DNA from 3 places in the Burkholderia stagnalis genome. Region 3 is predicted to be linked to each of the others. Evidence: riboswitches for the same ligand, from Rfam matches in the RefSeq annotation. Region 3 holds a riboswitch; each other region holds the start of a gene.

Region 1 (3,266 bases), on a different replicon from region 3:
CGCGCCGCGCGGCCGTCAGCGGCCGGCGGTTTCGGTGAAACCGTCGCGGTTCGGGATGTCGACGCTGCTGCGCTCGCGGATGCGCCGCCGGTACCAGAACGTCCAGACCAGCAGGCCGCCGAACACCGCATAGCCGGTGATCGGCGAAACGACCAGCACGCGCTCGACGGGCCAGTTCACCACCATCCAGCAGCGGAACAGCATTTCCAGGCTCATCCCGGCGCCCCAGACGAACGTCATCAGGCGCAGCGTCTGCCGCAGCACGGGCTGCTCGTCCCACGCGGATTCGAAGCGCGCGGCGCCGCCCGCCATGCCGCGGGCCACGGTGGCGCGCGTGAGATAGAAGATCAGCGGACGTTCGCGCACGAGCGACAGCAGGAACACGATGCCGATCGCGCCGGACGCGAGCGATTCGCGCATCAGCAGCGCGCGCGGGCTGCCGCCGAGCGCCATCGCGACGATCGACAGCGCGATGCCGAACAGCACGACGGCGCTCACCGCGTCGACGCGGCGCGTGCGGATGAATTCGACGATGGACCAGACGACCGGCGGAATCGCCGACGCGTACAGCGCGCCGACTTCGCCGACGTACGGATGGGCGATCCGGTACGCGACCCACGGCAGCAGCAGGTTGACGACGAGTTCGAGGAGCAGGCCGGCGCGCGGTTTCACGGGAGGTTCCATGAGACGGGTTCGGAAACTCGAATCAGATGCGATCGAGTATATCGGCATTCAATCGCCGCTTGCACGGGGCGGGAACCCGGATACGACCGACCATCCGTGCGCATCGCGCGCGAGCTCGACCGTCGACAGCGGCGCGACGTCCGCGCGCCACGCCGATTCCGGCGCAGCGCACGCCGCGTGCGCAAGCGCCGCGCGGATCACCGCGGCCGATGCGATCGCAACGACGTTGCCGGCCGGCAGCCGGTCGAGCCACGCGGCGACCCGGTGCCGCACCGCGTCGAACGATTCGCCGCCGTGCGGCGACGCGGCCGGATCGGTCAGCCACGCGTGGAGCTGCGCGGGCGCGTCGTGCGCGATGTCGGCGAGACGCCGGCCGCGCCACGCGCCGTAGTCGCAGTCGGCCAGCGCCGGCTCGATGGCCGCCGGCAGCGCCAGCGCGGCGGCGGTTTGCCGTGCGCAGCGTGCCGGGCCGCATAGCGCAGTCGCGCCGGGCGGATATTGCAACTGCGGCAACCGCGCGCGTGCATCGGCGACCTGCGCGAGTGCGTGCGCGTCCAGCGCGTCGTCGTCGGGGAACGTGCCCGTGCGCATGGCCTGCGTCGCGGCATGGGCGATCAGCAGCACCTGCGTACGCTGCGGCGACGGCGTGCGGCGCGACGCTTTCTGATCCGGAACGTTCACGCGTACAATCCCCCCGTTGCGAAGTGCGGAAGCCGGTGTGAATCCGGCGCGGTCGCGCCACTGTAATCGGTCGCCAACGTTTCCGAAAGCCAGACCTGCCTTCGTCGCCACTGTCATTCTTCAACCGTTCGTCGGGGCGCGCTTTCCCCCCTGGAGGTTTCATCATGAGCGACGCAGTTCTCAAGCCGGTTGTCGCACCGGCGCCCATTCCCGTCCGGGAACTCCTGCCGTGGGCCGTGTTCGGCGGCCTGCTCCTGTTGCTGGCGCTGTACTTCGTCGGCGCCGAAGAGGGCGCGACGTCGCTGATTCCCGGCATGTTCGTCCACGAGTTCGTTCACGACGGCCGCCATCTGCTCGGCTTTCCTTGCCACTGACAGGGGGCGTTCATGGTCGGAAAGCTGTTGGTACGCGGCATGCTCGCGGGCATTGCCGCGGGTCTGCTCACGTTCGGTTTCGCCAGGGTGGCCGGGGAGCCGCACGTCAGCCAGGCGATCGCGTTCGAAGAGAAGCATGGCGAAGCCCATTCGCACGGCGACGAGCCGGAAGCCGAACTCGTCAGCCGTGACACGCAGGCCGGCGTCGGCCTGCTGACCGCCGTCGTCACGTACGGGGCCGCGTTCGGCGGGCTGTTCGCACTGACGTTCGCGTATGCGTACGGGCGGGTCGGGAAGCTCGGCGCGCGGGCGTTGTCCGCATGGCTCGCGCTGGCCGCGTTCGTCGCGCTGGTCGTCGTGCCGAACCTCAAATACCCGGCCAATCCGCCGGCGGTCGGCGATCCGGAAACGATCGGCGTGCGCACGGGGCTGTTCTTCCTGATGATCGCGATCTCGATTGCCGCGATGGTGTTCTCGCTCGGCGTGCGCCGCCAGCTGGCCGCGCGCGTCGGCGAATGGAACGCGTCGATCGGCGGCGGGCTCGTGTTCGTCGTGCTGATCGCGCTCGTGCAGTTCGCGCTGCCGGACTTCAACGAAGTGCCCGACGGGTTCCCGGCCGCGTTGCTGTGGAAATTCCGCGTGGCCGCGATCGGCATGCAGGCCGTGATGTGGACGACGATCGGCCTGCTGTTCGGCGCGCTCGCCGAGCGCAGCGGGCTGGTCGGCTCGCGCGCGTAACGCGCCGCGCGATTGCGGCGGCGCGCCGGGGCCGGCGATGGGCGGCCGGCCCCGGCGCGCACGTCAGCCGGCCGTCGGCCGGACGATGATCTTCACGTTGCGGTCCTTGTGGTTGACCAGCTCCTCGAAGCCGCGCGACACGATGTCGCCGAGCGCGATCCGTCCGGTGATCAGCGGCTGCACGTCGATGCGGCCGTCCGCGATGAAGCGGATCACGTCCGCGAATTCGCCGTTGTACGCGAGCGAGCCGATCACTTCCTTCTCGGTCGACACGAGGTCGAAGAAGTTGAACGCGCCCGGTTCCTCGAAGATGCCGACCATCACGGCCTTGCCGGCCTTGCGGATCACGTCGATCGCGAGCTTCGCGGTCGCGGTGTGGCCGATGCACTCGAACGACACGTCCGCGCCGTAGCCGCCCGTCAGCGCCTTGACCTGCGCGAGCGCATCGGTTTCCTTCGGGTCGATCACCGCGCTCGCGCCTACCTCCAGCGCCTTCTGCTTGCGCGCCGCCGACATTTCCAGCGCGATTACGCGCCCGGCGCCGGCCGCCTTCGCGCACATGATCGTGCACAGGCCGATCGTGCCCGCGCCGACCACGACCACCGTCTGGCCGACGATGCTGCCGGCCTTCTTCACCGCATGCAGCCCGACCGCGAGCGGCTCGATCAGCGCGCCGGCCTCGGTCGGAAAGCCGTCGGGCAGCTTGTACAGCAGCTCGGCGGGCACGTTCACGAATTCGGCGAACGCGCCGTTGTTCATCAGCCCGGTGAACGCGAGGTTCTCGCAGAC
Region 2 (3,266 bases), 970 kb from region 3:
CTTCATCGTGTCGCGCATGAAATTGCGCGCCTGATAGTTGCGCACGCCCGTCCACGGCAGCGTGCGCTGCGGCGCATTCGCGAGATCGTCGATGCTCGCTTCGTCCGGTTCGGACTTCATCAGCCAGAATTGCATGGATCGTAATCGACGCAGAAAGAGGCTGCTGCAAACAGCGGCGGCTACAAAAGGAAACGGCACCGGGAATTGCCCGATGCCGTTGGATAGGCCCCCGCCTTAGCCGCTAGGCCGGCATCCTGAACCTGGGGTTCAGAATTGGTCGCAGTTAGCAGCACTTCGGGTACATCAGACAGAGTGACGCGCGCGCCCGTGCTACAAATTTCCGCAACCGTGCACATGGCATTGGTTCAAGGAATATATGACCTTGGCGAACCAGGCAGGGAAGCTGATTGAACTGTGAATCTACGCGCCAATTTGACCACCGTTGACCGTCGAGATCAAGGAAAATCGACGCTTCGATTCGAGGTTACTGCGTCTCGTGCTGTGCGAGCACCGCACCGAGTTGTTCGTTCATCTGGTGCATTGTACGCCGGATTTCTTCCGCCGGAAATGCTTCACCGTGACGCACGCTCGTTTGCAGCCGCAGCAGTTCCGACGCGAGCGACAGCGCCGCCATCACCGCGATGCGGTCGGTGCCGCGCACCGAGCTGTTCGAACGGATCTTCGTCATTTCCGCGTCGACACGCGCGACCGCCTCCAGCAGCGCCGCTTCGGTCTCGGCCGAACAGGCAAGCCGATAGGCCTGGCCGAGAATCGAGACTTCGATCTGCTTGGTGCTCATGCGTGTTCTCCGTGGCTGGCTGCGTCGTCGCGATCGGTGCGCGCCTGCGTATCCAGCAGGTCGAGCTGGTTGTCGGCCTCCGCCACGCTCTTCGTGCGCGGCAGCTTCTCGAGAATCGCGTTCAGCTTCACCTGCGCGTCGTCGATCTTTGCCGACAGCGTGTCGCGTTCCTCCGCGAGCGCATTGCGTTCCTCGCGCAGTTGCGCGAGCTCGCTGCGCACCGTGTCCGTTTCCGCGCGCAATTGCGCGACCTGCTCCTCGAGCGCGAGTCGTTCCGAGTGATAGCGCTGATTCAGCGCGATCAGTCGGCCAATATTTTGAGATAGGGTTTCGAGTTCGTTGAGCATCTGCTGCGTCCTCTAAAGACCCAGCATTTTAGCGCGGAATAACGCGCATTCCGACATCTGTAACGTTTCCAGTCGTAACACCCCCGCTTCTTGCCTCGAATGCGCGCATCGCGAGCCGGTTTTGCGTGCGGCCGGATGCTTTCTTGACGCTCGCGCGGCCCGCTCCTAAACTGGCGCCGCCTCGGTGCTCGCGCGTGCGACGCGCGGTTAAACGGGAAGCAGGGCGTGGCGCCGCAGCGTGCCGCCAACCTGCGCTGCCCCCGCAACGGTAAGCGGCCGCATCGGACGATGCAGGCCGGCTCGGGTGCGCTCGGCGTGTGCCACATGCACGCGGGCGCAGGCCACTGCGCGTGCTGTTCGCGCGGGAAGGCGAGCCGGAACGCCGCCAGCCCGGATACCGGCCGAGGCGGGGAGCCCGCACGCGGGCTCCGTGACGCGCGGCCCGCGGGGAAGCAGGCTGCGCTGCGGTTCACAGGACTTCTTCGATGCTGACCCCAATCGCCCGCACCGCGCTCGGCGCGCTATGCGGGCTGCCGCTCGCGGCCGCCGCGCAGACGGCCCCCGCCGACACCCCGTCTTCCAACTCCGCCGCACCCGCCGCCGGGCGGCACGCCGACGCGCCGCTGCTCGCGCCGATGGTGGTGACCGCGCAGCGCGCGCCGCAGGCGCTCGCCGACGCGATTCCGCAAACGACCGTGTTCGACGCGCAGGACATCGCCGCGCACCCCGGCGCCGATCTGCCGACCCTGCTCGCGTTCGCGCCGGGGGCGCAGATCGTGCGCAACGGCGGCCCGGGCGCGAACGCGTCGCTGTTCCTGCGCGGCGCGCAGTCGAACCAGTCGCTCGTGCTGATCGACGGCGTGCGGGTCGACTCCGCGAGCCTCGGCAACGCGCAGCTCAGCCAGTTGCCGCTCGACCAGATCCAGCGCGTCGAGATCGTGAACGGCAACGTGTCGTCGCTGTACGGCTCGGGCGCGATCGGCGGCGTCGTGCAGGTGTTCACGAAGGACGGCGGCAACCATCCGCCGCGCTTCAATTTCGCGGTGGGCCTCGGCAGCTACGGCACGCAGACGCAGCAGGCCGGCGTGTCGGGCCGGCTCGACGGCGACGGCAGGACGACCTTCAGCGTGGCGGTCGCGCGCGAGAAGGACAACGGTTTCTCCGCGCTCGACCCGGCGAAGCGGCCGAGTGCGAACCCGAACGCGAACGGCTACCTCAACGAGAGCGTGACCGCATCGCTGCGCCATCGCTTCGATGCGCGCTGGGACGCGGGCGTCAGCTACTTCCAGGCGAACGGCAACAACAGCTACGACAATGCATTCGGCGCGCCGGCCGACCTGAACAATCTCTATTCGCGCGTGCAGCAGGCGCGCGTGTTCGCGAACGGCAAGCTGTTCGACTGGTGGACGACGCACGTCAGTGTCGCCGCGGGCAACGATCGCAGCCAGACGCAGCTGAACGGCGCGTACACCGACCACTTCAATACCGACAACCGCCAGTACACGTGGCAGAACGATTTCCGGATCGCGCAGGATCACACGATCCAGGCCGGCTACGAGCGTCTCGACCAGCAGTTCATGTCGAACGTGTATTCCGCGCCGCAGCGCCACGTGAACTCCGGCTGGCTCGGCTATACGGGGCGCGTCGGCCGCCAGCAGTTTCAGGCGAGCGTGCGGCGCGACCAGTATTCGGATTTCGGCGGCGCGAATTCCTACTATCTCGGCTACGGTCTCGAGCTCACCGATCGCTGGAAGGTCACCGCGAGCTATTCGAGCGCGTTTCGCGCGCCGACCTTCAACGACCTCTACTACCCGAACGCGGGCAACGCGTCGATCCAGCCCGAGCGCAGCCACTCGGTCGAGGCCGCGGTGCAGTACGCGTCCGACGAAGTGGGCGTCGTGCGCGTCACCGCGTTCCAGACCCGCTACGCGAACCTGATCGACTACCAGCCCGACGCGCGCAGCGGCTTCTATGTCGCGCGCAACGTCGGCCGCGCGAAGGTGCAGGGGCTCGAGGCATCGTGGCAGGGGCACGTCGGCGCAACCGACGTGCGGGTGGCCGGCACCTTGCAGAATCCGGTCAACGAAACGCAGAATCAGGACCTGGACCGCCGCGCGCGG
Region 3 (3,266 bases):
GCGCTGCCGCTCCGCGTGCGATTCGATCGCGATCGCCTGGCACGACGGATGCGCGCGCATCCATTCGATGCCGATCGATCCGCAGCCGGCGCCGACGTCCCACAGCAATTCGTCCGGCGCGGGCGCGAGGCGCGCGAGCGTCAGCGCGCGCATGTCGCGCTTGGTCAGTTGCCCGTCGTGGCGATAGGCGTCGTCGGGCAGGCCCGGCGTCAGCGCGCGCCGCGGCGCGTCGGGCGCCGCGCGGCAGTCGATCGCGACGAGGTTCAGCGCCGCGGTTTCGTCGACGGACCACGCATCCGCGATGCCGTCGACCCGGCGTTCGAGCGGGCCGCCGAGATGCTCGAACACGCTGATCCGGCTCGGCCCGAAGCCGCGCGCGGCCAGCTCCGCCGCGACGGCGGCCGGCGTGCGGCCGTCCGCGCTCAGCACGAACAGGCGCCGGCCCGGCAGCAGGTGGCGCGCGAGCGTCGCGAGCGGCCGGCCGACCAGCGACACCGCGCCGACGTCCTGCAGCGCCCAGCCGAGGCGCGCGGCCGCCAGCGACAGCGACGACGGCGCGGGCAGCACGCGCCACTCGCCGGGAGAAAGCCGGCGCGCGAGCGTCGCACCGACGCCGAACAGCATCGGGTCGCCGCTCGCGAGCACGCACACGGGCGCATCGCGGCGCGCGAGCACGCCCGCGACGTCGAACGGCTGCGGCCAGGCCTCGCGCGCGGCCGTGACCCGCGCGGGCAGCATGTCGAGGTGCCGTGGCGCACCGATCACGCGCGTCGCATCGAACAGCGCGCGCCGCGCGGCGCGGCCGAGCCCCGAATAACCGTCGTCGCCGATGCCGACCACCGTCAGCCACGCCGTCATGCGCCCTTCTCCATCGTTCGATTCCGTCATGTTGCTGCACGCGGCCGCCATGACGCCGCGCATAGGTCTTCGTTGCGAAAAAAGGCATAATACAGCGTTCGTTCGCCGGTGCCCCTCGGGGCCGAAGAGGGAACACAGGGCGCGCACCGCGCCGCTGTGGCTGCCCCCGCAACTGTAGGCAGCGAGCCCGTCTCCACCTTGGCGCCACTGGCTGGTCCGGGAAGGCCCGGAGCGGGCGTCGACCTGTCAGCCAGGAGACCTGCCGGCCTGAAAGTGCGTGCGTGCCAGCCGGCATCGGGCGGGGTGTACCGATGCGATGGCCGCGGCGCGACACTGCTCGGATGCCCCGTTGAGCTCCACCCCCATTCCGTCCCCTGCTTCGCCCACCGTGCGCCCGTCGGCCTGCCCGGGGCTCGTGCGCGTCGTCGCCGCGGCCGACGGCGGCCTGTGCCGGATCAAGCTGCCGGGCGGCCGGCTCGATGCGCGGCAGGCGCGCGCGATCGCCGCCGTCGCGCAGGCGCACGGCTCCGGCGTGATCGAGGCGACCAACCGCGCGAACCTGCAGGTGCGCGGCATCCGCGCCGGCGAAGCCGGTGCGCTTACCCGCGCGCTGCTCGACGCGGGGCTCGGCCCGCTCGTCGACGCCGACGGCGATGCGGCCGCGCTCGCGGCCAGCGACGACGTGCGCAACCTGATGCTGAATCCGCTTGCAGGACGCGACCCCGACGCGCTCGTCGACAGCGCCGCGCTCGCCGCGCCGCTGCTCGACATGCTCGCGCGCGAGCCGCGCCGTTTCGAGCTGTCGCCGAAATTTGCGATCCAGCTCGACGGCGGCGAGCGCATCGCGGCGCTCGATCATCCGCACGACATCTGGCTCGCCGCGTGGCGTCGCGGCGACGGCGCAGTGCGCATCGCGGCCGGGCTCGCCGGCTGCCCGCCGGTCGCGGCCGGCGCTGCGCCCGCGCTCGTCGACGTCGCACCGGCGGATACCGTCGCGCTGGTCCGCGCGCTGCTGCTCGCGTTCCTCGATCTCGCGCCGGCCGACACGACGCGCATGCGTGCGCTGCTGGCCACCTGCGGCGCGCACACGCTGCTCGCGCGCGCACAAGCCACGCTCCCGTTTCCGCTTGCCGCCGATCCCGCGCTGCAAGACTGGCGGCGTGCGCCGTCCGATCCCGCGCTGCGCTTCGGTGCGCAGCCGGTGCGCGACGCGGGGCGCTGCAGCGTCGGCGCGCAGTTCGCGCTCGGCCGTCTCGACGGCGCGCGGCTCGAGCGGCTCGCGGCCCTCGCCGACGCGCACGGCGACGGCACGCTGTCGATGACGCCGTGGCAAGGCGTGTTCGTGCACGGCGTCGCGACGGGCGCGGCCCCCACGGTGCGCGACGCGCTCGCCGCGCTCGGCCTCGTCGTGTCGCCCGGCGATCCGCTCGCGCGGATGGTGGCCTGCGCGGGCAGCGCCGGTTGCGCGAAGGCGCGCGCCGACACGAAGCGCGACGCGCTCGCACTCGCCGCGCGCATCGGCACGGTGCGCGACCTGCACCTGACCGGCTGCGAGCGCCACTGCGCACTGCCGCATCCCGCCGCGCACACGCTCGTCGCGGTCGGGCCGGCGCACTATGACCTTTACCGGCGCGACGGCGCAGCGGGCCTCGGCACCGCGCTCGCGCGCCACTTGACGATCGATGAAGCCGCGGCCCGCCTGGGCGAGGCGCGGCCAAGCCAGGACCCCTACGATGCTTGACTACATACGCGACGGGCAGGAAATCTACCGCCAGTCGTTCGCGACGATCCGCGCCGAGGCCGACCTGTCGCGCATCCCGGCCGACCTCGAAAAACTCGCGGTGCGCGTGATCCACGCGTGCGGCATGGTCGACGTGGTCGACGATCTGCGCTTCTCCGCCGGTGCGGGCGCAGCGGGCCGCGCGGCGCTGGCCGCCGGCGCGCCGATTCTCTGCGACGCGAAGATGGTGGCCGAAGGCATCACGCGCGCGCGGCTGCCGGCCGGCAATCGCGTGGTCTGCACGCTCGGCGAGCCCGAGGTGCCCGACCTCGCGCGGCAGCTCGGCAACACGCGCTCGGCCGCCGCGCTCGAACTGTGGCGAGCGCAGCTCGCGGGCAGCGTCGTCGTGATCGGCAATGCGCCGACCGCGCTGTTCCACCTGCTCGACATGATCGACGCCGGCGCGCCGCGCCCCGCGCTGATCCTCGGCTTCCCGGTCGGCTTCATCGGCGCGGCCGAGTCGAAGGCGCTGCTCGCCGCCGACAGCCGCGGCGTGCCGTACGTCGCGCTGCTCGGCCGGCGCGGCGGCAGCGCGATGGCGGCCGCCGCGGTCAACGCGCTCGCGACGGAGGCCGAATGACGGCCGCGCGCGGGCGCCTGTTCGGCCTCGGCGTGGGCCCGGGCGACC

What was found. A riboswitch is a leader RNA that binds a small molecule or an ion and turns the genes downstream of it on or off. The one in region 3 is predicted to bind cobalamin.
Region 1: another riboswitch for cobalamin. It lies ahead of ABFO07_RS21245 (CbtB domain-containing protein); the one in region 3 lies ahead of cobG (precorrin-3B synthase).
Region 2: another riboswitch for cobalamin. It lies ahead of ABFO07_RS06225 (TonB-dependent receptor plug domain-containing protein); the one in region 3 lies ahead of cobG (precorrin-3B synthase).

Annotation. Positions count from the first base shown of each region.
Region 1 covers NZ_CP156686.1:985,731-988,996, forward strand. The annotation lists gene ABFO07_RS21235 (VC0807 family protein) at 16-672, opposite strand; gene ABFO07_RS21240 (histidine phosphatase family protein) at 733-1,365, opposite strand; cobalamin riboswitch at 1,341-1,482, shown strand; gene ABFO07_RS21245 (CbtB domain-containing protein) at 1,530-1,739, shown strand; gene ABFO07_RS21250 (CbtA family protein) at 1,752-2,477, shown strand; gene ABFO07_RS21255 (2,3-butanediol dehydrogenase) at 2,541-3,266, opposite strand, start outside.
Region 2 covers NZ_CP156685.1:1,302,117-1,305,382, forward strand. The annotation lists gene ABFO07_RS06205 (EVE domain-containing protein) at 1-135, opposite strand, end outside; RNA gene ssrS (6S RNA) at 223-404, opposite strand; gene ABFO07_RS06215 (cell division protein ZapA) at 485-799, opposite strand; gene ABFO07_RS06220 (hypothetical protein) at 796-1,146, opposite strand; cobalamin riboswitch at 1,312-1,566, shown strand; gene ABFO07_RS06225 (TonB-dependent receptor plug domain-containing protein) at 1,632-3,266, shown strand, end outside.
Region 3 covers NZ_CP156685.1:2,276,365-2,279,630, forward strand. The annotation lists gene ABFO07_RS10580 (bifunctional cobalt-precorrin-7 (C(5))-methyltransferase/cobalt-precorrin-6B (C(15))-methyltransferase) at 1-858, opposite strand, end outside; cobalamin riboswitch at 948-1,139, shown strand; gene cobG (precorrin-3B synthase) at 1,247-2,599, shown strand; gene ABFO07_RS10590 (precorrin-8X methylmutase) at 2,592-3,218, shown strand; gene ABFO07_RS10595 (precorrin-2 C(20)-methyltransferase) at 3,215-3,266, shown strand, end outside.